3 regions of the Pseudomonas sp. XP1 genome follow, and region 2 is predicted to be linked to each of the others. Evidence: predicted binding sites of a transcription regulator. Region 2 holds the regulator's gene; each other region holds the start of a gene.
What was found. Region 2 encodes FliA, which starts transcription of late flagellar genes. Its sites were predicted from a motif close to CTAAAGTTTNNNNNNNNNNNGCCGNTAA; they were not measured.
Positions count from the first base shown of each region.

Region 1: the regulator FliA is predicted to act here: its motif matches at 1,518-1,545, upstream of ACK1U9_RS00645 (methyl-accepting chemotaxis protein).
Region 3: the regulator FliA is predicted to act here: its motif matches at 6,642-6,669, upstream of ACK1U9_RS09265 (methyl-accepting chemotaxis protein).

Region 1 is NZ_JBNRIJ010000001.1:152,849-162,440, reverse strand. Features, by position in the region: gene ACK1U9_RS00645 (methyl-accepting chemotaxis protein) at 1-1,458, opposite strand, end outside; gene ACK1U9_RS00640 (tetratricopeptide repeat protein) at 1,780-2,112, shown strand; gene ACK1U9_RS00635 (DUF1835 domain-containing protein) at 2,302-3,546, shown strand; gene pdxR (MocR-like pyridoxine biosynthesis transcription factor PdxR) at 3,822-5,321, opposite strand; gene ACK1U9_RS00625 (M24 family metallopeptidase) at 5,400-7,076, shown strand; gene dapA (4-hydroxy-tetrahydrodipicolinate synthase) at 7,278-8,144, opposite strand; gene ACK1U9_RS00615 (PAAR domain-containing protein) at 8,532-8,789, opposite strand; gene ACK1U9_RS00610 (DUF6708 domain-containing protein) at 8,786-9,592, opposite strand, start outside; gene ACK1U9_RS00605 (T6SS effector BTH_I2691 family protein) at 9,591-9,592, opposite strand, start outside.
Region 2 is NZ_JBNRIJ010000002.1:194,466-204,057, reverse strand. Features, by position in the region: gene ACK1U9_RS03255 (ParA family protein) at 1-481, opposite strand, end outside; gene motD (flagellar motor protein MotD) at 693-1,550, opposite strand; gene ACK1U9_RS03245 (flagellar motor protein) at 1,554-2,294, opposite strand; gene ACK1U9_RS03240 (protein-glutamate methylesterase/protein-glutamine glutaminase) at 2,294-3,427, opposite strand; gene ACK1U9_RS03235 (chemotaxis protein CheA) at 3,474-5,705, opposite strand; gene ACK1U9_RS03230 (protein phosphatase CheZ) at 5,718-6,506, opposite strand; gene ACK1U9_RS03225 (chemotaxis response regulator CheY) at 6,527-6,901, opposite strand; gene fliA (RNA polymerase sigma factor FliA) at 7,005-7,745, opposite strand; gene fleN (flagellar synthesis regulator FleN) at 7,742-8,575, opposite strand; gene flhF (flagellar biosynthesis protein FlhF) at 8,669-9,592, opposite strand, start outside.
Region 3 is NZ_JBNRIJ010000007.1:141,598-151,189, reverse strand. Features, by position in the region: gene etfA (electron transfer flavoprotein subunit alpha) at 1-456, shown strand, start outside; gene etfB (electron transfer flavoprotein subunit beta) at 467-1,237, shown strand; gene gbcA (glycine-betaine demethylase subunit GbcA) at 2,125-3,417, opposite strand; gene gbcB (glycine-betaine demethylase subunit GbcB) at 3,713-4,813, shown strand; gene ACK1U9_RS09265 (methyl-accepting chemotaxis protein) at 4,952-6,577, opposite strand; gene ACK1U9_RS09260 (hypothetical protein) at 6,854-7,084, shown strand; gene ACK1U9_RS09255 (cell division protein ZapA) at 7,081-7,383, shown strand; partial or broken gene ACK1U9_RS09250 (HAMP domain-containing protein) at 7,562-8,635, shown strand; gene ACK1U9_RS09245 (methyl-accepting chemotaxis protein) at 8,762-9,499, shown strand.

The DNA of each region.
Region 1 (9,592 bases), on a different contig from region 2:
TGCGCTGGCAATCACCAGGTTACGCTCGTTGATCTCGCCGATCGCACTGTAGATACCCTCCAGCACCTGCCCCGAAGCCAGGGTCACGTCCAGTGTCGACTGGGCGCGGCTGGTACTGGCCTGCATCGAGGCCACGGCCGCTTCGGTACCCGCCTGCACGCGCCCGATCATCTGCTCGATTTCCTGGGTCGACTGTTGCGTGCGGTACGCCAACGTACGCACTTCATCGGCCACCACCGCAAAGCCGCGCCCGGCTTCGCCGGCACGGGCGGCCTCGATGGCGGCATTGAGCGCCAGAAGGTTGGTTTGCTCGGACACCGAGCGAATCACTTCCAGCACCTTGCCGATATCCCGCACCTGCCCGACCAGTTGCTCCAGATGAGCGCTGCTGGCCTGGATTTCCCGAGTCATGGCCTCGGTGCCGTCGATGTTGTCGCTGACTTGCCGCCGGCTTTGCGCTGCCAGCTGGTTGGATTCGCTGGTGGTCTGCGAGGTGGTGATGGCATTGCGCGCGACCTCCTCCACGGCCGTGGTCATTTCGGTGACGGCGGTGGCGGCCTGCTCAAGCTCCTGGCCCTGCTGGCGCAGGTTGTTGGCACTTTCCTCGGTGACGGTATTCAACGCCGCGGCAGCTGCGTCCAGTTGCCTGGCACAGCTGCTGATCTGCCCCAGGGTGTCGCGCTGGCTCTGCTGCATGCGTTCAAGTTCATGGAACAGCTGGCCGATCTCGTTACCGCCCTGCCCCTGCACCGGCACGCTCAGGTCGCCACCGGCAATGCGCTGGAAGTGCCGCCCTGCTTCGCGCAGCGGGTGCAGCACGCGCTGGGCAACAAAGGCCCAGCACAGCACCGCCAACAACAGCGTCACGCCCAACAGCCCCAGGCTCAGCAATTGCGCACGCGCCAGGCGCCGGTCGGATTCCAGCATGATCTGCTGACCGCGCTCACTCAATGCCCCTACCAGTTGCTGGCGCAAAGCCTGCAGCCGGCCCATGGCGTTACCGGCGTCGGTATTGACCTTGAAATACTGCTCGAGCGAACGTTGACGGGTTGCCTCACGCTGCCCCGCGACCGCCTTGGCGTACTCTCCATAGGTGGCCTGCAGGGCGGTTGCCAGCGCGTGCAGCCCAGGCTCGCGGGCGTTTTCGACAAACTCGTCCACCAGCTTCTGGCTCTTGTCGTTCAGCTCGACCGACATCGCCATGCGCTTGCTGGCACTTTCCTCATGGCCACCCAACTGCTCGATGAAGCCTGAAGATACATTGGCGCTGGCGCGAATCGCCATCAGCAACGCATTGTTCAACCGGTCCGACTGGTGCGCGGTCTGGTCCAGTTCGTTGATCTGCTGGTCGCTACCCACCGCAGCCCGCCAGGCACTGACGGTGGAAAACAGCAGGGTCACGCTGAACAGCGACAGCACCCAGAACATTCCGGTGCGGATCTTCAGGTTGGCAAGCATGCGGGCAGTACTCCTTGTTGGCACCACTTCTGGTCGATGATTCGACGGTGGGTGTGCTGCTATCGGAGGTACTGCCCCAGGCTTGAGGCGCCGGAGTGCGGTTTTGGGCGGTAACCGAACAGATGTTGTCGAGGCAAAGACCGGGCTACAGGCAACAAATCGACCAGGCGGGAACTTCAACGCTCGGACTCGGTCGATAACATCCCCTCGCCCTCAAGCCAAGGGCTTGCCCAAGCCCTGCCGAGTCTGCCGCCGATGCCCAGCACACCTGTTCTGTCGACCTTGCTCCTGTTATTCAGCACAATCACGGCACAGGGCGCATTGGCTGGTGAACGCTACGCGCCCGCACGCAGCAACAATGCCTCGACCGTGCTGATCGAAACCGCCTCGCAACAGTATGCCGACGGCCAACTGGACAAGGCGGCGGCCACCCTGGAGCGCGCGCTGCACATTCAGCCGAACAACCCGGCAACGCTGCACTACCTTGGCGTTTTGCGCCTGCAGCAAGGGCAGTATGAACAGGCCGAAACGCTGGCGCTGCGCTCCAACCTGCGGGTGGGCAACAATCACGCCCTGCGCAGCCGCAACCTGCAGTTGATAGAAGCCGCGCACAAGGCCCAAGGCTCCGGCATGCTGCCGACGGCTGCACACTGACGGTGATCAGACGCTGCGCGTCAGCCCACCATCGACCTGCTTTGCACCCACGCGCATTACCCGGTAAAGTCGGCGCCAGGGCGCTGGCTGCGCCTGCGGTCCGCGCCAAGGGGTTTCCCGAGCCATGCGTCATCATATTTCCATACCAGCTCCCGGCTTGTCGGCGGACCGAGCCCCAAAGGAGTTGGCATGCCCGCCATCAATGCATCCCGCCACCACGGCCTGCTCGACCTGCCCGCCTTGCGCAAACGTGCCAAACGCTTGCTCACCGCCCTGAAAAACGACGAGGCCGACGACACCCGCGAGCAGCTGCGCGCGCTCGGCCTGTCCGGCCCTGACTACCGGCTTGCCGATACCCAATGGCTGGTGGCCCGCCAGGCCGGCTTTGCCAGCTGGCCCAAGCTCAAGGCCCATGCCGATGCCGTCGCTTTCGCGGCACGCCACCCTGGCTTCACCGCCGATGACGAAGCAGCCGTGCAGCATTGGCGCTGCGGCAACGACATCGCCCACAGCTTGCGCACGGCCGGTTTTGCCGGTGCGTTCCAGATGTTCGACGACCCCATGGTCATGGGGCCCGTCTGCGCACTGCCCGAGGAACAGTATTGGCAGGTTCGGGCCGCTTACATACAGCAGGCGTTCAACCTGAGCATCCAGGACGTCGAGCAACGCCTAGCGGCGCAACGCACCGCCCTGGCCGGGTTGAACAGCGACAGCAAGATCGTGCTGTGGTGCGAGGGTGACGCTTACGACCAGCTGTTCCTGATCCGCGTACTCGCCAGCCTGCCCAGCCTGCCGCGCCGCTTGGAGCTGATCGAAATCACCCAAGTACCTGGCGTCGAGCGCTTCATCGGTATCGGCCAGCTGGCCCCGGACCTGCTCGCCTGGCTATGGCCACAACGTCGCGCGCTGGGTGAGGACGTGCTGGCCCTGGCCCGGCAGACATGGGCGGCCTATACCGCGCCTGACCCAAGGGCCTGGGCTGCCCTGGCGGACATCCAGCATGCCGCCTTGCCATCGCTGGGCCGGGCCCTTGCGCGGCAACTTCAGGAGCTGCCGGGGGCGAACGACGGTTTGAGCCTCACCGAGCGCCTGCTATTACGCGTTCTGGAGTCACACGGCGAGCTGCCGGCCGGACGTGCGTTTGCCCAGTTGATGATGCAGGATGAACCCCTGCCTTACCTGGGCGACATGATGTTCCATGTTTTGCTGCAGCCCCTGATCCATGCACCGCACCCGCTGCTGCTGGAAGGCCCGGGCGAGTCTTGGGCACAACGGCCGTTGCGGCTGACCGCTCTTGCCGAGCAGCTGCTCGCGGGGCAGGCGCATTGGCTTGACCACAACCCTGCGCAGCGATGGGTGGGTGGAGTGCTTATCAATGCCGCGGACAAGCCCTGGGTGGTCAGCGAACAGGGCGAAGTATGGCAGCGCAAATAGCCCGCTCGAGCCTGATCAGGTAAAGCGGTGGATGGCACCGGCAAGTCAGCTCTCATGGAACTGCCCATCACTCATTGCATTAGCAGGGATCCTGTGGGAGCGGCTTTAGCCGCGAACACCGGCGCAGCCGGTGCCATGCAGCGCGTTGGATTCTTCGCGGCTAAAGCCGCTCCCACAGGGTACGCGGACCGCTTGCGAATTCAGTTCTTTACTCGACAGTGCAGCCCAAAGGGCTGGGCGATCTAGCTTTCAGAGCTTGAGCAACACCGTCGCGCCTACGGGACCGATGTTGCAATCGCCTTCGCCGCTTGCGCCAAACGTTGTGTAGCCAGCCGGATTTCATCCATGTCCAGCGAGGCGAAACCAAGGCGCAAGGCATTTTCCGCATGACCAAACGGCGAAAACTGCCGGCCACTGCGTACCACCAGGTCCAACTCCAACGCCTTGCCAACCAACTGATCCACATCGATTCCGTCAGCAAACCTCACCCACAGCGCCAACCCACCTTCCGGCTCGCGCACGGTTACCTGCTCGCCAAAGGCATCGCGCAAGCAAGCCAGCAGGGTCTCTCGACGTCGGCGATACTCCCGGTTAACCCGACGCAAGTGCTTCTTCAGCTCGCCATCATTGATCAAGTCCGCCAGCATCTGCTGCATCACCGCATCGCCCTGCCCCAGGGTCAGCGTCGCCCTGCGTTCGAGCGCCGCGGCCACCTCCGCCGGCGCCACGATGAAACTGCAACGGAACGTACTGCCCAGGGACTTGGACAATGAGCCAATGTAGATCACGTGCCGCTGCTGACGGTCGCTGGCCAACGGCAGGTAAGGCCGACCGGCGAAGTGGTACTCATGGTCGTAGTCTTCCTCGACCACGCAAAAGGCGTGCTGCCGCGCCAGCTCCAGCAACTGCTGCCGGCGCCCGGCAGGCAGGCTGACCGTGGTCGGGAACTGGTGATGGGGAGTGATGTACAGCATGCGCACCTGGTGCAGCCGGCAAAGTGCATCGATCTGCTCGACCCGGCAGCCCTCGTCATCCAGCTCCACGGTCACCAGCCGGGCGCCCAGCTGGCGGAAGATCTCCCACGCGGGCGGATAGCTCAGGCGTTCGACCAGCACAACGTCACCGGGCTTGAGCAGCACGCTGGCCACCAGGTACAGCGACATCTGCACGCCCTGGGTCAGGCAGATATGCTCGGCGCCAACGTTCAGGCTGCGATTGTTCCGCAGCATGTCGGCCAAGGCGCTGCGCAGGGAGTGGCTGCTGCACGCGCTGCCATGGCGCACGGTGTTGGCGGCAAAGCTGTTGCGCAAGGCATTACGGTAATAACGGTGCAGAACGGTCTGCGGCAGCAGGCGGTGGTCACAGGCGCCGTTGTCGAAGAACAGCGCACCCGGCCGATTCTGCTGCGCGGCAGCCTGTTCGTTGGCCGCGAAGTAGGCAACGGCAGGCTCCTCCTGTAGCACCAGGGCAAAGGGCTGCGCTGCATCGGGCTCGGCCAGCGTACCAGCCGCCAGCTGCCGACTGACGAAGGTGCCACGGCGCTGCACGCTTTCCAGCCAGCCTTTGGTCTCGGCTTCCTCGTAGGCGAGGATCACCGTCTTGCGGTTGACGTTCAGCAGTTGCGCCATTTCCCGCGTGCCGGGCAACGGCGTGCCGGGGCGCAGGCGGCCCTCGGAGATCGCGGCTACCAGACCCTCGACGATCTGCCTGTACGAAGCCTGCGGCTGCGCCCCGTCGAGCTTGAGCAGTGGCTGCCATTTGCGAAGCTGGACCATGTGAATTAACCGAAACTGGAGGTTCTACTGGTCCTGGACTATAGCAACAATCGAACCTCCACTTGCCCCGAGGTGCCCATGCAGAACCGCCACGTGATTGAATTGTCGCCCTCGGGCAAAACCTTCGACGCCAGCCAGGAGCTGCTGCTCGATGCCATGCTCGCCAGCGGCCTGCCGGTGCCCTTCTCCTGCCGCCGCGGCGCCTGCGGGTCTTGCAAGGTCAAGGTGGTGGCAGGGCAGTATCGGCACAAGCAGCGGACGGCAGACATGCCCGCGCCCTGCTACCCCCTCGCCGCCGACGAAATGTTGCTGTGCCAGAGCCATGCCTGCAGCGACATGCGCCTGGAGATCCCCGGCTGGTCCCTGGAAACCCAGGTGCTGGAAATCCACGCGCAGGTTCATGGCAAACGCGAACTGAGCGCCGATATCATCGAACTGGTGCTGCAGCCTGCACAGCCGTTGGCGGCAAGGGCTGGCCAGTACGTACGCTTTCGGCTCGACAACGGTGATAGCCGCTGTTTTTCCATAGCCAACCTCCCTGCCCAGGACCAAGGGCAACTGGTGTTTCACATCCGCAAGGTAAGCGGCGGCCTGTTTACCGAACGCCTGCTGCCAACCCTGCAAGCAGGTGACACCTTGAAACTTGAAGGGCCGGTGGGCGCCTGCACCTGGCAGCACGAGGACCAGCGGCCCCTGGTGCTGTTCGCCACTGGCACAGGTTACGCCGGCATCAAGCCATTGCTGCTGACCGCCCTGGCAGGTGATGCCGAGGTCACGTTGTACTGGGGCGGCAGATCGGACGCCGACTTCTATGACCGTGAGTTTCTCGAGAAGGCCAGCCGTGCACACGCTCACTTTCGCTGGCACCCGGTGCTGTCGGACCAGGCGCGCGTGCAGCAGGTGGCGCTGGCCCAGGCCCATCGCTGGGCCGACACCCAGGTCTATGCCTGCGGCAATGTCACGATGATCAGCCAGGTTCGCGAGCAGTGCCTAGCAGCAGGCCTGCAGCCCCATCGTTTTGTCGCGGAGGCTTTCGTTGCCAGCGGCGCACAGGCGCCCGAGGCGTCAACAGCCAGCCCATTGCACCCGGAGCTGGAAAAAGTCGGCCCGCGCTACTCGCTGGACGGCATGCTCGCTGCCCGCGAGCAGTCGGTACGGGCCGTGACGGCTATCGCCAGCCAGCTGAAAGTCGGCATGACCACCGCCCAGGCGCTGGAGATGGCCGCGCAAACCTTGCAGGCGATGGGCGCATCGCACACCTGGCACCCGACCTACATCCGCTTTGGCGACGACACCGTGCGCACGCCACGCCAAGGCATTGATCTGCAACGTGTATTACGTAACACGGATATCGTCGTGGTCGATGTCGGCCCGGTATGGGATGGCTATGAGGGCGACTATGGCGACACCTTCGTGTTCGGCCAACACGAGCTGCACCACGCCTGCGTCAAGGCACTGCATGAAGTGTTCGACGAAACCCGCCAGGCCTGGGGCCATGGCCTGACCGGGCGCGAGCTGTACGACTTCGCCGAGCGCAGTGCCCAGGCAAAAGGCTGGCAGCTGGAGCGCAATCTGGCCGGGCATCGCATCGCCGACTTCCCGCATGTGCTGTATGGGCAGGACAAACTGGCCGAGGTGGAAATCGTCCCGAGCGAAGTGGTGTGGGTGCTGGAGATCCAGCTGTGCCACCCTAGCGAGCCGGTCGGAGCGTTTTTCGAAGACATCCTGATTGGCGAGGCCAGGCCGCTCTCATAGATTCAGCAAGGCCCTGGCTAGCCCTTTGGGCTGCGCTGTCGAGTAGAGAACGGAATTCGCAAGCGATCCGCATACCCTGTGGGAGCGGCTTTAGCCGCGAAGAATTCAACGCGCTGCATGGCACCGGCTGCGCCGGTGTTCGCGGCTAAAGCCGCTCCCACAGGGGCCCTGCTGATTCAATGAGTCATATGCCCTTCTATCTCAAGCACCGAGCGAATCCAGCACGCCTTGCAGCTTGCCCCGGGTCATCTCGGTGCACGGCTGCATGGGCTCGCGCAGTTCGTCGCTCATCAGCCCCTGTAGCTGCAAGGCCGCCTTGACCACAGCCGGGTTCGGCTCGGCAAAGGCCATCTTCATCCACGGCAGCAACTGGTAGAACGTGCCGCGCGCGGCTAACCAGTCGCCATGGTCGACCTGCTGCAGCATGCGCACGTACAGGGCGGCGCGTACATGCGCCGAAGCCGAAATGGCCCCTGCACCACCCAGGCACAGGTTGTTGAAGATCTGCGCGTCCTCACCGGCCAGCACCTGGGCGTGGCCGTCCTGGATCAGGGCCATGGTGGTCTCGCTGTCGCCGCTGCAGTCCTTCACCGCCGCGATGCGCGGGTGGCGCACGATGCGGCGCAGGGTTTCACGCTCGATGCGTACCCCGGTGCGGTAGGGGATGTCGTAGACGATCACCGGCACGCTGGCGGCATCCGCCACGGTGCTGAAGAACGCCTCGATGCCGGCCTGCGAAGGCCGGATGTAGCACGGTGCAGGGACCAGCAGCCCGCCAATGTCGCGCCGCTGGATTTCAGCCTGGAAGGCCAACAGCTCGCGCAGGTTGTAGCCCGACAGGCCCATCACCACCCTGCCCGGCTCCACCCAGGCCAGCACGGCATCCAGCATGGCCAGTTGCTCGGCCTTGGACAGCGCCGCAGCCTCGCCCGTGGTACCGCATACCACAAAACCGGCCACACCATCTTCGAGCAGCTTCTTCACCAGCTTTTCCAGGGCGGCGAAGTCGATTTCATTGGCGCGCATTGGTGTGACGAGGGCGATCCAGATACCACGGAAATTCGACATGCAAAAACTCCTGATGTTGACCGAAAGTCAGCGTCAGCAGGGCGAAGAGTCGAAGTGGTCTGGCAGGGATACCTGGCGCCTTCTGTCTCGTCAGCCCACCTGACGAGACAGCGCGCCTCGGTCAGATGAGCGGCTGTTTCTTGGATTTCTTGGCAACGGCAACGCACGCGCCTGCCTGGGCGATGAAGCCCGAAGCGAAAATGGCGTGGTTGGAAATGGACATGCCGGCAAGCCCGTTGCGTGGATATGGCTGGATAATGGTGGCGCGGCGTACCCGGTGTCAACACCGAGATCGCCAACCCATTGGGCTGCGCTTTTGCCCAGGGAAGTGAATTCACAAGCGGTGCACGTACCCTGCAGGTCCGATCTTGCACAAGAGGCATTTGATCAATCCAGCAGCCACCCGGCATCGCCCTCGTCCAGCCCCCCCCCGTGATCCGTCCTGTCACCTTTACGCGCCACGGCCGCGCCTTCGATCAGGAAATGCTCAGCCCCACTTTCGATCACGGCGCCGCACGTGGTCCGATCCCCCACCCTGGCAACCGCCCTGCCATTGAAGGTGTACGTGGCACTGCCGCTTTCTACCTGGTTGGTGCCATGTAGCGGGCAGACATGTCGATGACCTACAAGTACGACAGGGTTCATTGAGCTTCTCCTTCTGATGGCCCAGTACGCGATTCACGGTCCATTTCCTGAGGCCAATCAACCTTCGGCGCCAGGCAGTGCATGTGGCTGAGGCCATCGTCATCGTTCCAGTCGCGGGGTGGGTGCACGAATTTCGGCAGGGCTTCGGGGCCTTGCTGCATGAATAGCCGGGCGATAGCCCAGTAGGCTTCTCCGTGGTAGAGGTCGTGGGTGAATAACACGCGGTCGATGACTTCGTCGGTGTCCGGGTTGCGAACCGACAGCATGACGTTTTCGATCAGCCCACCGTAGCCGGGGGCGTAGACTCGGTAGACTTCGGCGGTTACGTCGTCCCAATTGTAGGCGACAGGTTTGACGCCCCAGTGTTTGCGGCTGAACAGGAAGAGGTAGCTGCATCTGAATTGATAAACATAGATCTTTCGACGCAAGCGATTAAAACGTATTGGTTCGTCTCGTGGAAGTGCCAAGTCTAGCCGGACAAATGAAAAGACGACCCATACGCAGATTAGAGGCCCGAGTATCAAGATTAGCTTCATAATCCAATCGAAGGCCTGACTGTAATCAATGAGCCCCCAATACACTTGTCCAGCTACAAAAAACAAGAACAGCAGCGTCGGAATGCCAAGCAAGGCCAATACACCTCGTAGACGGACTGTAGATCGAGGCAACTCCATGTATACATCATCAGCATGGTTTGGCGGCGGATTAATATCGTTCAAATTCAAGAGAGATGTGGGTGCTTCGTGGGCGCTCGGTAGATCGTAGCGCCAGCCTGGCGCACGTCTCATTAGCACTCTTGGCTC
Region 2 (9,592 bases):
CCTTGACCGCGAGAAATTCGGTTTGCACCGGGATAACCAGCTGCTGGCTGGCTGCCAGGGCATTGACCATCAGCACGCCGAGCAAGGGTGGGCTGTCGATCAGGGCAAAGTCGAAATCCTGCCACAGCTGCGCCAGACTCTTGGCGATCACCAGGCCCAGGCCGTTCTGCCCCGGTGACTGGCGCTCCAGCACCGCCAGCGCGGTGCTCGACGGCAACAGCGAGATGCGCTCGTCACTGGTGGGCAGCAGCAGTTGCCCGGGCAGGCCCTCGGGTACCGCGCCCTTGTGCAGGAACAGGTCGTAGCAGCTGTGCTCCAGGGCATCGGGGTTGTGCCCGAAATAACTGGTCATCGAGCCGTGCGGGTCGAGGTCGACAACGACCACACGCTTGCCGGCCTCGGCCAGCAGGCCGGCCAGGGCGATGGTAGTGGTGGTCTTGCCGACGCCACCTTTTTGATTGGCTACTGCCCAGACTCTCATCAAGCAAACTCTATCTATTGATTTGGCAGGGACACTGTAGAAAACAACTCTTTAAAAGCCTGCACGATTCCTGTGGGAGCGGGCGAGCCCGCGAACACCCGCGCAGCCGGTGCCATTCACCGCGTCGTCTGCTTCGCGGGCATGCCCGCTCCCACAGGGGACAGCGCCATCTTCAACATCGTGTTCATAGCAACGTCGGGGAATTGACGGATCACTGCCCCGCCACCGTCGCAGGCGATGCTGGTGCACTTTGTGTGCCAGCCCGACGCAATGCGGCATCCGGCGTGGCATTTGCACTGCCCGTTCCAGTCAGGCTGCGGCGCACTTCGAGATTGCGCGAAATCACCAGCACCACGCGGCGGTTGCGCGCACGGCCTTCGGCAGTGTCGTTGCTGGCCACCGGCTGGTACTCGCCATAGCCGACCGAGGCCATGCGTGCCGGGTTGACCCCTTCCATGGCCAGCAGGCGCACGATGCTCGCCGCCCGCGCCGATGACAGCTCCCAGTTGGTCGGGTACTGCGCGGTGCGGATCGGCAGGTTGTCGGTAAAGCCCTCGACATGCACCGGGTTGGCGAACGGCTTGAGAATGCCCGCCACCTTCTCGATGATGGCAAACGCCTTGTCGCTGGGCATGGCATCGCCACTGCCGAACAACAACGAGGAATTGAGCTCGATCTCGATCCACAGCTCATTGCCGCGCACAGTCATCTGGTCGCTCTTGATCAGGTCGCCAAAGGCATCGCGCACGTCATCGCTGATGGTTTTCAGCGGGTCGACACTGCTCGCCCCAAGTCCCGCATCGGTCTGCTCGCTGTCCTTCACCAACGGCTCGGCCGGGCGCACGCTCAGCGGCCGCTCTTCACCGATGGGGATCGGCTTCATGCTGCGCTCGGGGTCGTTGAACACCCCGAGCAAGGCCTGGGAAATGACCTTGTACTTGCCCTCGTTGATCGAGGAAATCGAGTACATCACCACGAAAAAGGCGAACAGCAGGGTAATGAAGTCGGCGTACGACACCAGCCAGCGTTCGTGGTTTTCGTGTTCCTCGGTATGACGACGGCGACGCATGGGTTACTCCATGAAGCCTTGCAGCTTCAGCTCGATCGAGCGCGGGTTCTCACCCTCGGCAATCGACAGCAGGCCCTCTAGCAGCATCTCGCGGTAGCGCGACTGGCGCATGACGATGGCCTTGAGCTTGTTGGCGATCGGCAGCAGCACCAGGTTGGCGCTGGCCACCCCGTAGATGGTCGCGACGAAGGCCACGGCAATGCCGTTGCCCAGTTGCGACGGGTCGGCCAGGTTGCCCATCACGTGGATCAGGCCCATCACCGCACCGATGATGCCGATGGTCGGCGCGTAGCCGCCCATGCTCTCGAACACCTTGGCAGCCTGGATATCACGGCTTTCCTGGGTCAGGAAGTCGACTTCGAGAATGCTGCGGATAGCCTCCGGCTCCGCGCCATCCACCAGCAACTGCAGGCCCTTGCGCGCATAAGGGTCAGGCTCGCCGTCGGCCACCCCTTCCAGGCCCAGCAGGCCTTCCTTGCGCGCGGTCAGGCTCCAGTTGACGACGCGGTCGATCCCGCCCGCCAGGTCGACCCGTGGCGGAAACAGGATCCAACGCAGAATCTGCAAGGCACGCTTGAACGACGACAGCGGCGACTGCAGCAAGGCAGCCGCCAGCGTGCCGCCCAGTACGATCAGCGCCGCCGGGCCATTGATCAGGGCGCCGACATGGCCGCCTTCGAGAAAGTTGCCACCGATGATGGCGACAAAGGCAAGGATCAGGCCGATCAGGCTGAGTACGTCCATCAGACGCACGCCTCCACCAGGTGCTTGCCGATTTCGTCCAGGCTGTACACCGCGTCAGCCAGGTTGGCCTTGACGATGGCCATGGGCATGCCATAGATCACGCAGCTGGCTTCATCCTGGGCCCACACCGTACTGCCGCCCTGCTTGAGCAGGCGCGCACCTTCACGGCCATCGGCGCCCATGCCGGTAAGCACCACCGACAGTACCTTGTCGCCATACGACTTGGCCGCCGAGCCGAAGGTGATGTCCACGCACGGCTTGTAGTTCAGGCGCTCGTCACCGGGCAGGATCTTCACCGTGCCACGGCCGTCGATCATCATCTGCTTGCCACCTGGGGCCAGCAGGGCCAGGCCCGGGCGCAGCATGTCGCCGTCCTCGGCTTCCTTGACGCTGATGCGGCACAGTTTGTCCAGGCGTTCGGCAAAGGCCTTGGTGAACGCCGCCGGCATGTGCTGGATGAGCACGATCGGCGCCGGGAAGTTGGCCGGCAGCTGGGTCAGCACGCGCTGAAGGGCGACCGGGCCGCCGGTGGAGGTGCCGATGGCCACCAACTTGTATGGCTTGCGCTTGGGTGCCGGCGAGTGTGCTGGCGCTGCCGCCGGGGCCGCCGCACGCGCAGGCGCAGGCGTACGCGCCGCTGCCGGGCTGGCGAAACCGCTGGCGGGTGCGTGGCTGCTGCCTGCCGGCGCTGGTGCGGCAACCGGCGCGGGGCTGGCGTAGCTGCCAAAACGGCGGTTGCTGCGGGAAATGGTATGCACCTTCTCGCACAGCAGTTGCTTGACCTTGTCGGGGTTGCGCGAGATGTCCTCGAAGTTTTTCGGCAGGTAATCCACCGCACCGGCATCCAGCGCATCGAGGGTGACACGGGCGCCTTCATGGGTCAGCGACGAGAACATCAACACCGGCGTCGGGCAGCGCTGCATGATGTGCCGCACTGCGGTGATGCCATCCATCATGGGCATTTCGTAGTCCATGGTGATGACATCGGGCTTGAGCGCCAGCGCCTGGTCGATTGCTTCCTTGCCGTTGGTCGCGGTACCCACTACCTGGATCGTCGGATCCGCTGAGAGGATTTCCGAGACGCGGCGGCGGAAGAAACCGGAATCATCCACCACCAGGACCTTGACTGCCATAAACACTCCATTAGGTGGCGCAACCCGCCAGGGTGCGCCACCGAAATCAAATACGCCGCGCGGCGTAACGCTTGAGCATGCTCGGGACGTCGAGAATCAACGCAATGCGACCGTCGCCGGTGATGGTGGCCCCGGACATGCCCGGGGTGCCCTGCAGCATCTTGCCCAGCGGCTTGATTACCACTTCTTCCTGGCCAACCAGTTGATCGACGACAAAGCCGATACGCTGGGTACCGACCGACAGGATCACCACGTGGCCCTCATGCTGCTCTTCGTGCACCTGGCCCTGGACCAGCCAGCGCTTGAGGTAGAACAGCGGCAGCGCCTTGTCGCGCACGATCACCACTTCCTGGCCGTCGACCACGTTGGTACGCGACAGGTCGAGGTGGAAGATCTCGTTGACGTTGACCAGCGGGAAGGCGAACGCCTGGTTGCCCAGCATCACCATCAGGGTGGGCATGATCGCCAGGGTCAGCGGCACCTTGATGACGATCTTCGAGCCCTGGCCCTTGGCCGAGAAGATGTTGATCGAGCCGTTGAGCTGGGAGATCTTGGTCTTCACCACGTCCATGCCCACACCGCGGCCGGACACATCGGAAATCTCGGTCTTGGTCGAGAAGCCCGGGGCGAAGATAAGGTTGTAGCAGTCCGACTCGCTCAGGCGATCGGCGGCGTCCTTGTCCATCAGGCCCTTTTCCACGGCCTTGGCACGCAGGATGTTGGGGTCCATGCCCTTGCCGTCGTCAGAGATCGACAGCAGGATGTGATCGCCTTCCTGCTCGGCCGACAGCACCACCCGGCCGGTGCGCGCCTTGCCGGCGGCTTCACGCTCTTCGGGCATTTCCACGCCATGGTCGACGGCGTTGCGCACCAGGTGCACCAACGGGTCGGCCAGGGCCTCGACCAGGTTCTTGTCGAGGTCGGTCTCTTCGCCGACCAGCTCCAGGTTGATCTCCTTCTTGAGCTGGCGGGCCAGGTCGCGCACCAGGCGCGGGAAGCGGCCGAAGACTTTCTTGATCGGCTGCATGCGGGTTTTCATCACCGCGGTCTGCAGGTCGGCGGTGACCACGTCGAGGTTGGACACCGCCTTGGACATGGCCTCGTCACCGCTGTTCAGCCCCAGGCGCACCAGGCGGTTACGCACCAGCACCAGTTCGCCGACCATGTTCATGATCTCGTCCAGGCGCGCGGTATCGACCCGCACGGTGGTTTCCGCTTCACTGGCACCATGCTTGTCGGCGGCCGGGGCCGGGGCGCGAGGTGCTGCGGCAGGTTTGCTGGCAGGCGCCGGTGCCGGCGCAGCTGCTGCTGGCTTGGCCACGGGCTGGCTGTCGGCCTTGGCCACGACCGGCGCTTGCGCCTTGGCTGCAGCCGGGGCTTCGACGGCGGCAACATCGCCACCGAACTTGCCCTTGCCGTGCAACTGGTCCAGCAGCGCCTCGAACTCGTGCTCGCTGATTTCATCGCTGGCTGCACTGGTGTCAGTTGCAGCAGGCGCCGGCGCCTTGGCACCAGGCAAGGCATCGGCCTGGAAGGTACCCTTGCCATGCAACTGGTCCAGCAGCGATTCGAACTCGGCGTCGGTAATTTCGTCGCTGGCCGCTTCCGGCGCGCTGGCAACCGGCTGCGCGGCAACCTCGGCGCTGAACTGGCCTTTGCCGTGCAACTGGTCGAGCAGCGACTCGAACTCGGCGTCGCTGATTTCGTCACCTGCGCTGCTGACGGTCTCGCCCTGCATCTGCTCGTCGGCCGCAGCTTGTGCCTTGACCGCATCGAGCGAATCGAGCAGTTGTTCGAACTCGCTGTCGGTGATGTCCTGCTCTTCCACCGGCGCTTCGGCAACCGGCTCCGGTGCCGCAGCGGCAGGCGCCTCGACGGCTTCTGCGCCGCCCGGCTCGGCCAGGCGCGACAGCGCGGCCAGCAGCTCGGGGGTAGCCGGGGTCACTTCGGCGCGCTCGCGCACCTGGCCAAACATGCTGTTGACCGTGTCCAGTGCCTCGAGCACCACATCCATCAGTTCCGCGTCGACCCGGCGCTCACCTTTGCGCAGGACGTCGAACACGTTCTCGGCGATATGGCAGCACTCCACCAGCTCGTTCAGCTGAAGGAAGCCGGCGCCCCCTTTTACAGTGTGGAAACCGCGAAAGATCGCATTGAGCAGGTCGGCATCGTCGGGCCGGCTTTCCAGCTCGACCAGTTGCTCGGACAGTTGCTCAAGAATTTCGCCGGCTTCTACCAGGAAATCCTGGAGGATTTCTTCATCGGCGCCGAAGCTCATCAAACGTGCTCCTTAAAAACCCAGGCTGGACAGCAGATCATCGACATCGTCCTGACCGGACACGACATCTTCACGCTTATCGGCATGAATCTGCGGACCTTCACCCCGAGTCGGATGTTTTTCTCGATCTTTTTCTGCGCGCAGTTGATCGTGGTCATGCTGGATGCCCGCAAAGCGGTCGACCTGGCTGGCCATCAACACCAGTTTGAGCAGGTTGCTTTCCACCTCGGTGACCAGGGTGGTGACGCGCTTGATCACCTGGCCGGTCAGGTCCTGATAGTCCTGGGCCAGCAGAATGTCGTTGAGGTGGCCGGCGACCTTGCGGTTACCTTCGGCGCTGAGCGTCAGGAAACTGTCGACGCGCTTGACCAGGTCTCGGAACTCCGGCGCAGCCACTTCGCGGCGCATGAAACGCTGCCAGTCGGTGCTCAGGGCCTCGGCCTCGCTGGCCAGGTCGTTGAGCACCGGGGTGCTTTCCTCGACCAGGTCCATGGTGCGGTTGGCCGCGCCCTCGGTGAGCCTGACCACGTACGACAGGCGCTCGGTGGCGTCGGTTATCTGCGACACCTCCTCGGCCTGCGGCATGGTCGGGTCGATCTGGAAACTGACGATGGCACTATGCAGCTCGCGGGTCAGCTTGCCGACTTCCTGGTACAGGCCGCGATCACGGGTCTGGTTCAGCTCGTGAATCAGCTGCACCGCCTCGCCGAAACGGCCACGCTCCAGGCTTTCGACCAGCTCCTGGGCATGCTTCTTCAGGGTCGATTCGAACTCGCCCAAAGACGTTTGTGATGAATCCATGGCGCGCCCCCTGACGTGACTCAGCCGTTGACGCGTTCGAAGATCTTCTCGATCTTTTCTTTGAGCACCTGGGCGGTGAACGGCTTCACAACGTAGCCATTGACGCCGGCCTGGGCCGCTTCGATGATCTGGTCGCGCTTGGCTTCGGCGGTCACCATCAGCACCGGCATGGTTTTCAGGCGATCGTGGGCACGCACCTTGCGCAGCAGGTCGATACCGGACATGCCGGGCATGTTCCAGTCGGTCACCAGGAAGTCATAGTGGCCGTTCTCCAGCATCGGCAGCGCCGTGGTGCCGTCATCGGCTTCTTCGGTGTTGGTGAAGCCCAGGTCACGCAACAGGTTCTTGATGATCCGCCGCATCGTCGAAAAGTCGTCAACGATGAGGATTTTCATGTCTTTGTTCAAGTAGACCTCCAAGCAGTCTCAAACGCGCTCGGCCCCGAGCGCGCATTCACAATTCGGTACAACGTAGAAAACGACTGCAACGACAGCGGGCTCAACGCGCCCGCCATTCCCCCAGGCGGCTGCGCAGGCGCGCGGCACACTGGCTGTGCAACTGGCTGACCCGCGACTCGCTGACCCCCAGCACCTCACCAATTTCCTTGAGGTTCAGCTCTTCGTCGTAGTACAGCGCCAGCACCAGGCGCTCACGCTCCGGCAGGTTGGCGATGGCCTCGGTCAGGGCAGCCTGGAAGCGCTCGTCTTCCAGGCCACGCGCAGGTTCCACCTGGCCACTGGCGCCATCCTCATGCAGCCCTTCGTGCTCGCCGTCCTGCAGCAGGTCGTCGAAGCTGAACAGGCGGCTGCCCAGGGTATCGTTCAAGATCCCGTAGTAATCATCGAGACTCAATTGGAGTTCGGCAGCAACTTCATGATCTTTAGCGTCACGACCGGTTCGGGCTTCAACCGCACGCATCGCGTCGCTGACCATGCGGGTGTTGCGGTGCACCGAACGCGGTGCCCAATCGCCCTTGCGCACTTCATCGAGCATGGCCCCGCGAATGCGAATGCCGGCGTAGGTTTCGAAGCTGGCGCCCTTGCTGGCGTCGTACTTGTTGGCCACTTCCAGCAGGCCGATCATGCCGGCCTGGATCAGGTCCTCGACCTGCACATTGGCTGGCAGCCGCGCCAGCAGGTGGTAGGCGATGCGCTTGACCAGCGGGGCGTAGCGCTCGATCAGCTCGTACTGGGCGTCTTTCGACGCCCGGCTGTACATCTTGAAACCGCTGGCGTTCATAGCACAGGTCCCGCGCTGGTGGGCTGCACCAGGCGCTCGACAAAGAACTCCAGATGGCCGCGCGGGTTGGCCGGCAGCGGCCAGCTGTCGACCTTCTGGGCAATCGCCTTGAAGGCCAGCGCGCATTTGGAGCGTGGGAAGGCTTCGTATACGGCGCGCTGCTTCTGCACGGCCTTGCGCACGCACTCGTCATACGGCACGGCGCCCACGTACTGCAGGGCAACGTCGAGGAAGCGGTCGGTGACCTTGGTCAGTTTGGCGAACAGGTTGCGGCCCTCCTGCGGACTCTGCGCCATGTTGGCCAGCACCCGGAAACGGTTCATGCCGTAGTCGCGGTTGAGCAGCTTGATCAGGGCGTAGGCATCGGTGATCGAGGTGGGTTCGTCGCATACCACCAGCAGCACTTCCTGGGCGGCGCGGACGAAGCTGACCACCGAATCACCGATACCGGCAGCAGTATCGATCACCAGCACGTCGAGGTTGTCGCCGACTTCGCTGAACGCCTGGATCAGCCCGGCATGCTGGGCCGGGGCCAGGTGCACCATGCTCTGCGTGCCCGAGGCAGCCGGCACGATGCGCACGCCACCGGGGCCCTGCAACATCACATCGCGCAGCTCGCAGCGACCTTCGATGACATCGGCCAGGGTCCGCTTGGGGGTAAGGCCCAGCAACACATCGACATTGGCCAGGCCCAGGTCGGCGTCGAGCAGCATGACCCTGCGGCCAAGCTCGGCCAGCGCCAGGGACAGGTTCACTGAAACGTTAGTCTTGCCGACGCCACCTTTGCCACCGGTCACGGCGATCACCTGTACGGGATGCATGCTACCCATGTCTGTTCTTTACCTTGTCTCGCTGGGACTCAGGCCACACGTAGGGCAATTCTGCGTACCCTTTGGCATAGCTACCTTGCACACGCTTCATCATCAACCCGCTCGCCGTGGGTTGTGATAGAGATCAGCGAACATGTCGGCCATGGCCTCTTCGCTGGGCTCGTCCTGTTGCTGCACATTGACCGCGCGGGAGACCAACTGGTGCCCTCGAGGCAGGTGCACGTCGTCAGGAATGCGCGGCCCATCTGTCAGGTAGGCCACCGGCAGTTCATGACTGATGGCAAGGCTCAGCACGTCGCCAAGGCTCGCCGTTTCATCGAGTTTGGTCAGGATGCAACCGGCCAGGCCGCAGCGCTTGTAGCTGTGGTAGGCGGCAGTCAGCACCTGCTTCTGGCTGGTAGTGGCCAGCACCAGGTAGTTCTTCGCGGCGATGCCACGCCCGGCCAGGGTGTCCAGCTGCATGCGCAGGGCCGGGTCGCTGGCCTGCAGGCCGGCGGTATCGATCAGCACCACGCGCTTGCGCAGCAGCGGCTCCAGCGCCGCAGCCAGCGACTGGCCCGGGTCGACGTAGGTCACCGGTACGTTGAGGATGCGACCCAGAGTCTTGAGCTGCTCCTGGGCACCGATGCGGAAACTGTCCATGCTCACCAGCGCCAGGTTCTGCGCGCCGTACTTGAGCACGTAGCGGGCCGCCAGCTTGGCCAGGGTGGTGGTCTTGCCCATGCCGGCCGGGCCGACCATGGCGATCACACCGCCCTCTTCGATCGGCTCGACTTCGGGGATTTCGATCATCCGCGCAAGGTGCGCCAGCAGCATGCGCCAGGCCTGGCGTGGCTCGTCGATCTCGGCAGTCAGGTCCAGCAGCTCACGGGCGATCGGCCCGGACAGGCCGATGCGCTGCAGCCTGCGCCAGACAGTGGCCTGCTGCGGCTTGCTGCCCTGCAACTGGTTCCAGGCCAGCGAGCCGAGCTGCACTTCCAGCAGCTCGCGCAGGCCCGACAGTTCGGAGCGCATGGC
Region 3 (9,592 bases), on a different contig from region 2:
AGCGTTGCGCGTAGCCTGTCGCGGATCGAAGACCTGGGCTCGGTGGCCGTGGACCCTGCCACCATTGCCATGGCCGAGGCCGAGTTCATCGTTTCGGGCGGCAACGGGGTCAAGGATTGGGACCTTTATCACAAGGCCACTGCGGCCCTTGGCGCCACCGAAGGCGCCTCGCGGGTGGCGGTGGACGACGGCTTCATGCCCCGTAACCGTCAGGTGGGTGCCACCGGTACCTGGGTTACCGCGCGGGTCTACGTGGCTGTGGGTATCTCGGGCGCGATCCAGCACCTGCAGGGCATCGGCGCCTGCGACAAAGTGGTGGCGATCAACATGGACCCGGGCTGCGACATGATCAAACGGGCCGACCTGTCGGTAATTGGCGACAGTTCGGCGATTCTCCAGGCACTGATCGAGGCTGTGGACAACTACCGCAGCGGCGGCCAGCGCGACGCGGCATAAGGGCACGAGCATGAGTACGAAAGTGATCAGCCTGGTTTCCATCGGTGCCCACCCCAGCTCCGGCCGCGCTCGCCGCGCCGAGCAGGATGCGCGCGCCGTGGAGCTGGGTTTGCAGCTGGCTGGGGATAACTTGCAGGTGGTGCATGCCGGCGACCCACGGGAAGAGGCGCTGCGCGCCTACCTGGGGATGGGCCTGGACCATCTGGATGTGCTGGAGCAGCCGGCCGGCGCGGATGTGCTGGGCGTGCTCGGGGATTACCTGCGCGACGCCGGGGCCCAGCTGGTGCTGACCGGCAGCCAGGCCGAGACCGGTGAGGGGTCGGGCATGTTGCCCTTCCTGCTGGCCGAAAAGCTCGGATGGCCGCTGATTGTCGGGTTGGCTGAAGTGGAGTCGATCGACAACGGCACCGCCCAGGTATTGCAGGCGCTGCCGCGCGGTCAACGGCGTCGGTTGAAGGTGCGCCTGCCGTTGCTGGCGACTGTGGATAACGCTGCGCCCAAGCCGCGCCAGAGCGCTTTCGGGCCGGCACGCCGGGGTGTGTTGGCGGCACGCAACGTAGCTATTGTCGAAGACGAATTGCTGACTGAAGCCGAATTGCAACCGGCCCGCCCACGGCCCAAGCGGCTGAAGGTTATCAAGGCCAAGAGCGGTGCTGACCGGATGAAGGCGGCGACGGCCAAGGCCAGTGGCGGCGGAGGCAAGGTGTTGAAGGACGTTTCGCCACAGGAAGGCGCCGAGGCCATCCTCAAGCTGTTGGTGGAAGAAGGCGTGCTGCGCTAGAGCCTCACGCGGTCCCGTTGTAGGAGCGGCCTTGTGTCGCGATGGGTTGCGCAGCAGCCCCGGCAATCTTGACTGGTAGTCGAGATCCTGGGGCCGCGCTGCGGCCCATCGCGGCACAAGGCCGCTCCTACATTCCATACACAGTATCAAGCGAATGTTTTTGCCCACCAAATCTGTTCGCCAAGGTGTGGATAAAGTGTTGGCGCATGGTCACAGCCCTTGTATCACGTGGCCTCCAAGCTTTTGATCAAAAAACGATCAGTCTTATCCCTGCCTTCGCATGCAACGCACGCCAGCACCCTCCTGATTTTGCCCACAATCGCTGTTAGCCGGTCTGTGGATAATCTGTTTGATAGCTTCTGTAGGCCTTGTAGTTAAAGGCTTCGGTAGGTTTGTTCAAAAATGATCAAATCCGGATGAGGTCTTCTTTATCTCCGATAATCAGGACCTTGGGGCGCTTATCCACAACCAGATCGAACAAAGCGAATCAATTGCCCACAAACTCTGTTGGTGTCTCTGTGGAAAAAGTGTTCGCGGAGGCCGCCAAGCCTTTATCAGCAAGGCTTTCAAAGGTTTGGTCAGAAAACGTTCAATTCGCGATTTAAGCTAGCGGAAGAGCGCCGGGCGGTATTTTCCACAGGGCCTGTTCGCCGATCGATGCTCTGGCGCGACATCAAGAAAAACGTCAGCCCGAGACCTGGAACGATTTTCAGCGGGCGAATCAGGAAGGGAAAGCACAAGATGGCGCCGCGGAGCGGCTAAGAAAAGGGACGGGAAATGCCGGTTTGTAAGATCGAGGATGAAGCCAACGGAGATTGTCGCGCAGATCCGGAAGTACGGTGAGAAGACCAAGCCTGTGAGTTACCCACAGGCTTGGTTCGCGTGTATCACTGCGCCTGAACTTCCTTCAGATACGCCGCCGGCTCCGCCCCCAGGTTGTTCAGCAAGCGCTGGCTGTACCAGTCAATGAAGTTGACCACGCCAAACTCGTAGGTTTTCGAGTAAGGCCCTGGCTGGTACGCAGTGGAGTTGATCCCGCGCTGGTTTTCTTCGGCCAGGCGACGGTCCTGATCGTTGGTCGCGTCCCAGACCTTGCGCATCTGCTCAGGGTCATAGTCCACGCCTTCCACGGCATCCTTGTGGACCAGCCACTTGGTGGTGACCATGGTTTCCTGGGCGCTGATCGGCCACACGGTGAACACGATCATGTGGTCGCCCATGCAGTGGTTCCAGGAGTGTGGCAGGTGCAGGATGCGCATAGAGCCCAGGTCGGGGTTCTTGATGCGGCCCATCAGCTTCTTGCATGCCTGCTTGCCATCCATGGTCATCGACACGGTCCCCTTGAGCAGCGGCATGCGCACGATACGGTTACGCAGGCCATGGCTCTTGTGCAGGTACGGGATCTTCTCGGCTTCCCAGGCAGCGGCGGAGGCGGCTACGTGGTCCTTGAAGGCCTGGTCGGCGCGTGGGTCGTTGGTGTCATCCCACTCCAGCAGGGTTTTCAGCAGCTCAGGGTGCGACCCGTTGCAGTGGTAGCACTCGCGGTTGTTTTCCAGCACCAGCTTCCAGTTGGCCTTTTCCATCAAGGTGGTTTGTACCGCCACCTTGGTGTTTTCCATGTCGTACGGTTCCATGTAGTGGTCCAGGGTGGCCAGGAACTCGTCGATGGCGGGCGGGTTTTCCGCCAGGCTGATAAAGATGTAGCCGCCTGCAACTTTCACATTCACAGGCTTGAGGCCGTACTGGTTCATGTCGAAGTCGGCGCCCATTTCGGTGCCGGCGAACAGCAAGCGGCCATCCAGCTCGTAGGTCCACTGGTGGTAGGGGCAGACCAGCTTGGCCACCTTGCCTTTTTCGCTGGTGCACAGACGCGAGCCGCGGTGGCGGCACACGTTATGGAAGGCATGCACTTTGCCCTCGGCGCCACGGATCACGATGATCGGGTTCTTGCCGATCTGCAGGGTCAGGAAGTTGCCCTTTGTCGGAATCTCGCTTACCAGCCCCGCAATCAGCCACTCCTTTTGGAAGATCTCCTGCATGTCGATCTGGAACAGACGCTCGTCGGTGTAGAAAGGCTGGGGTAGCGAGTAGGTGCGCTCGCGGGTCTGCAGCATCTCGGCGGTGGCCTTGCGTGCAGGTTCCAGTGGATCGCCCAGGCTCAGGGTTGCGGTGACGTCCATCGTGTATTCCTCGGGGCCGTGTGCGGCCGGCAAAAGGTGGCTAATCGTTGTTGTGGTGCCGCAAGGCTGCTCATCAAGAAACAGCTGGTTGTTTTGCCGTGGAGTGTGCGTCCGAAGGCGTCATGAACCGTATCCATGGGCGACATGGCCGATTTGAATTACGACGCGCCAGCCCTTGTGGCGCGGGGCTGGTCGCGATAAGCACGCCGATGTCGCTGGCAGGAATGTACGTCGTCTTCAGCTTGCGCATTATCCAAGCCATAAAAAGGCCGATAGTCGGCTGCTGGAGATGAACATGTCCGATACCTTCCTTAATCCGGTCACCACCCAGACCTGGGCCAACGGCCGCCACATCGTGCGCTGTGTCAAGGTCATCCAGGAGACCTGGGACGTGCGCACCTTCTGCTTCATGGCCGACCAGCCGATCATGTTCTTCTTCAAGCCAGGGCAGTTCGTCACCCTGGAACTGGAGATCGAAGGCAAGCCGGTGATGCGCTCCTACACCATCTCCAGTTCACCGTCGGTACCCTATAGCTTCTCGATCACCGTCAAGCGCGTGCCAGGCGGCCTGGTGTCCAACTTCCTCCACGACACCATGCACGAAGGCGCCGAGCTGCCGGTGCACGGCCCGGTGGGGCTGTTCAACGCCATCGACTTCCCAGCGCAGAAAGTGCTGTACCTCTCGGGCGGTGTCGGGATCACCCCGGTCATGTCGATGGCGCGCTGGTTCTACGACACCAACGGCAATGTCGACATGGTATTCGTGCACAGCGCCCGTTCGCCGAAGGACATCATCTACCATCGCGAGCTGGAGCAGATGGCTTCGCGCATTCCCAATTTCAGCCTGCACATCATTTGTGAAAAGCATGGCCTGGGTGAGCCGTGGGCGGGTTATCGCGGTTACCTCAACCAGCGCCTGATGGAGCTGATCGCGCCGGACTACATGGACCGCGTTGTGTTCTGCTGCGGCCCGACGCCATACATGACTGCGGTCAAGCGCATGCTCGAAGCGGTCGGCTTCGACATGAAGAACTATCACGAGGAATCGTTCGGCGCGACGCCACCCGAGGCCAAGGCCGATGCGGTAGAGCATGCAGAGCAGGCTGCCGATGCACCGGAGCTGGATGCAGCCGACCTCAACCTGGTGGAGTTCATCGGCAGCGAGAAGAGCATCCGGATCGCCCCGGGCGAGACCGTGCACGCGGCGGCTGCCAAGGTTGGCCTGATGATCCCGAAAGCCTGCGGCATGGGCATTTGCGGTACCTGCAAGGTGCTCAAGCTGGGTGGCGAAGTGGAGATGGAGCACAACGGCGGCATTACCGAAGAGGACGAAGCCGAGGGCTACATCCTGTCGTGCTGCAGCGTGCCGAAAGGGGATGTACGGATCGATTACTGATCCGGGAATGCAGGGGGCTGCCTTGCAGCCCATCGCCGGCAAGCGCGGCTCCCACAGGTACTGCATAACCAGGAGAGTTGTGCGGTCGGTGTGGGAGCTGGCTTGCCGGCGATGGGCCGCAAGGCGGCCCCAGGTGTTTCAAGTGCGGAACCGCGCCACCAGCCCATTCAGATCCACGGCCAACCGCGACAACTCCGCACTCGCCGCACTGGTCTGATGCGCCCCGGTAGCACTCTGCACCGACAGGTCATTGATGTTCACCAGGTTGCGGTCCACTTCACGCGCCACCTGCGCCTGCTCTTCCGCCGCGCTGGCAATCACCAGGTTGCGCTCGTTGATCTGCGCCACCGCCCCGGCGATGGTGTCCAGTGCCATGCCTGCGCCACGGGCAATGTTCAAGGTGGATTCGGCACGCTCGGTGCTGGTGCGCATCGACTCCACCGCTTCTTCCGTACCGCCTTGAATACTGCCGATCATCCGCTCGATCTCACTGGTCGACTGCTGGGTACGATGAGCCAGCGCCCGCACCTCATCAGCCACCACGGCAAAGCCACGGCCCGCCTCACCGGCACGTGCCGCCTCGATCGCGGCGTTCAGCGCCAGCAGGTTGGTCTGGTCGGCCAAGCCACGGATCACGTCTAGCACCTTGCCTATATCGCGCGACTGTTCGGCCAAGTGAGTGATCAGCTTGGCAGTGGCCTGCACGTCGCCACTCATGCGCTCGATGGCACCCACGGTCTCCATTACCAGGTCACGTCCATCACCGGTGGAGCGGCTGGCCTCACTGGACGCTTCCGAGGTGCTCACGGCATTGCGCGCGACTTCTTCCACAGCACTGGTCATTTCAGTTACCGCAGTGGCAGCCTGCTCGATCTCGTTGTTCTGCTGCTGCAGGCCACGGGCACTTTCGTCGGTGACGGCATTCAGCTCTTCGGCCGCCGAGGCCAGCTGGGTGGCGGAGCCGGCGATCTGTTGCAGGGTGTCTCGCAGCTTGTCCTGCATGCGTGCCATGGCACGCAGCAGGCGGGCGGCTTCGTCGGTGCCTTCAGCGTGTATGACGTGGGTCAGGTCACCGTCGGCGACCTGTTCGGCGCTTTTGAGCGCTTCTTCGATCGGCTTGACGATGCTGCGGGTCAGCAGGAATGCGCAGACGAAAGTCAGCACAGTGGCGGCGACCAGCAGACCGATCACCAAGGCGAAGGCAGCGGCGTACTGGTTGGCGGCCTTCTCGTTGGTAGCGCGGGTCTGGTCGGTGTTGATGCGCACCAAGGTGTCCATGACCTTGTTGATCTGTTCGGAGTTGGCCAGCAGGTCGCGGTTGAGCAGGTCGCGCAGTTCGTCGAGGCGGTCGGCCTGGCTCAGGCTACGCATGCGTGACTCAAGCTGGCGGTACTGGTTGAGCAACTGGCCGTACTGATCGAACGCAGCCTGTTCGTCGGCGGCTCCGATCATCGGCAGGTAGGCCTGGCGTGCACGGTCGATCTGGCTGTTGCGCTCGTCCAGCAGGCTCAGGGTTTCGCGCTGAGTTGCCGGTTCGCGGTTGAGCAGCAGGCGGTAGGAGAGGGTGCGCATGCGCAGGTTCAGGGCAGTGAGCTCGTCGAGGATCTTGATGCTGGGCACGCTGACCTGTTCGATGACGACGCCGGCCTGGCGGATGTTGCCCATCTGGATGAGGGAGAAGATGCCGAGGCCAAGCATCAGTAGGCCGATGAGTGCGAAGCCGAGCAGCGCGCGCGGGGCGATGTTCATATTGCGTAGAGACATGGAGAGAACGATCCAGGCAAGGGAAAAAAGGGGCGCAAAGTGCGACAAAACATGACTTGCCGGGCTATCGGTTGTGACTGCTCAGTCTTGAGTGCTGATGGCGAAAATTGTGAGGTTGCTAACCTTTTCCTGACCGGCGGTTGACCCAGGTCGGAACAAGGGGCCGGTTACTCTGTCAATCTGCGGGTTAGACACCTTGTGAATCCGATATTTAATGGCGATGGGCCGCACTTTTCTTTATCGTGTGCGCCCCTCGCAACAACCTGAGATAGACCCATGCTGGAAGCTTCCCTGAACCAAATCGAGCAACTGGTCAGTGACCTGATGCAGAAGAACGCTCAACTCACCGAGCAGAACACCGCCCTCGGCCAGGAACTGGCCCAGGCCAAGGAAGAGAACGAAACCCTGCAGCTGTCGCTGATGGAGCAGGAAGAGAAGAACGGCAGCACCGCCGCACGCCTGCAGGCCCTGCTCGAGCGCGCCAATGCCGGCGTCGTAGGCGCATGACACTGCGAGCGCAGCCAATCAATGTCGTGTCGATCCTCGGTAACGACTATTCGATCAAGGCGCCTGAAGGCCAGGAAGCGACCCTGGCCCAGGCGGTGCAGATGCTCAACACCGCCTTGGCCCAGACCAAGCATCAGTACCCGACCCTGATCGGCGACAAGCTGCTGGTGCTGGCAGCGCTGAATCTGTGTTCGCGGCAGATCGAGCTGCAGGATGAGCACCGCAAGACGCTGGAGCGTACCCAGGCGCAGATCGACGCCACGGTGGACGCAATCGTGCGGACCATAGCCGAACAATAAGGTCTTGCGTCGCCCTCTGTGGGAGCGGGTTCACCCGCGAATGCGTCAGTGCATTCTGCATCGCATTCGCGGGTATGCGCGCCGCCACAGGACATCTGACTGCTTCAGATCACTGGATTAACTGGATACGCAAGTGTATACACTTTCCGCAAAACAATAATTATGCGGGGAGTAGGGCATGCGTATCTGGCGTAAGAGCATCCAGTGGCAGTTGATCACCAGCATGGGTGCCGCCCTGCTGGCGAGTATTCTGGTGGTGGTCATCATTTTCACGGTGGCGCTAAACCGCCTCACCGAACGCTACCTGGTCGATACCGCGCTGCCCGCCAGCATCGAGGCCATCCGCAACGACATCGAGCGCATGCTCGGCCAGCCGCTGGTGGCGGCGGCGGATATTGCTGGCAACACTCTGCTGCGCGACTGGCTTGCCGATGGTGAAGACCCCGCCCAGGCCGCTCCATTCATCGAATACCTGACCGCCGCCAAGCAGCGCAACCAGGCTTTTACCACCTTGTTCGTCTCGACCGAAACCGGCCACTACTACAACGAGAATGGCCTGGACCGTACCCTCAGCCGCAGTAACCCAAAGGACAAATGGTTCTACGGCTACATCGACAGCGGTGCCGAACGCCTGATCAACATCGACATCGACGGTGCCACCGGCGAGCTCGCGCTGTTCATCGACTATCGCGTTGAAAAGGATGGTCAACTGCTCGGTGTCGCCGGCATGGGCCTGCGCATGACAGAACTGTCGAAGCTGATCCATGACTTCAAATTTGGCGAGCACGGCAAGGTGTTCCTGGTGCGTAACGATGGCCTGATCCAGGTTCATCCGGACCCTGCCTTCAGCGGCAAACGCCAGCTCACCGAACAGCTCGGTGCGGACGCCGCCAAGGTGCTGATGACCGGCGGCGAAGGCCTGCGCAGCAGCCGCTTCAGCCGTGACGGCGAAAGCTACCTGGCGCTCGGCCTGCCCCTGCGCGACCTCAACTGGACCCTGGTGGCCGAGGTGCCCGAGGAGGAAATCTACGCACCAATGCACCAGGCGGTATGGCTGACCAGCCTGATCGGTGGTGCCGTGGCTCTGGTGTCGCTGCTGCTGGTAGTGCTGTTGGCGCGTGGCCTGGTGCGGCCGATCCGCCGTGTCACAGCGGCGCTGGTGCAGATTGGCAGTGGCGCGGGTGATCTCAGCCACCGGCTGGACGATTCACGCCTGGACGAACTGGGCGACCTGGCGCGTGGCTTCAACCGCTTCCTGGACAGCCAGCGCCGGTTGATCGGCGAGGTATTGCACACTTCCGAGCGGCTGCACCTGGCGGTCGAGCAGGTGACACAGGTGGTGGACAACACCGCCGAGCGTTCCGGGCGCCAGCAGGAAATGACCGAAATGGTCGCTACCGCCGTGCACGAAATGGGTTTGACAGTGCAGGACATTGCCCGCAATGCCGGTGATGCGGCCCAGGCCTCGCAGTCGGCGAGGGACGAAGCCCTGCAGGCGCGTGAAGTGGTGCAACGCTCGATCCGTGGTATCGAAGGGATGTCGGGTGATATCGGCAAGGCGGCCGATGCTGTCAGCCAGCTGGCCGATGAAGTAGCCTCGATCGACGAGGTTCTAGCAGTGATTCGTAGTATTTCCGAGCAAACCAACCTGCTGGCGCTGAATGCCGCCATCGAGGCGGCCAGGGCAGGGGAGATGGGGCGAGGGTTTGCTGTTGTGGCTGATGAAGTGCGTACCTTGGCCCGGCGCACGCAGCTTTCCACCGACGAAGTGCAGCAGATGATCCAGCGCCTGAAGCAGGGCGCGGGTTCGGCGGTGAGTTCGATGCAGGCGGGGCAGCAGGCGACGGGGAGTGGGGTGGAGTCGAGCCAGCGCACCGGGGCGTCACTGGGTGCGATCACTGACCAGGTGGAGCACATCAGCGACATGAACCATCAGGTAGCTACTGCGACCGAAGAGCAGTCGGCGGTGACCGAGGAGATCAATCGTACGGTGCAGGGGATTTCCGACCTGGCGCGGGAGACCGCAGCGGAGGTGCAGGGTTGTCGGCAGGAGTGCCAGGCGCTGCGAGGCTTGGCTGATGACCTGGCGCGGCAGATGGGTGGGTTCAGGCTTTAGATCAGTGTTGGCTTCTTCGCGGGTAAACCCGCTCCCACAGGTTCATCATTGCTCTTGAGGGCAGTGCTTACCTGTAGCTCCCACAGGTTCACC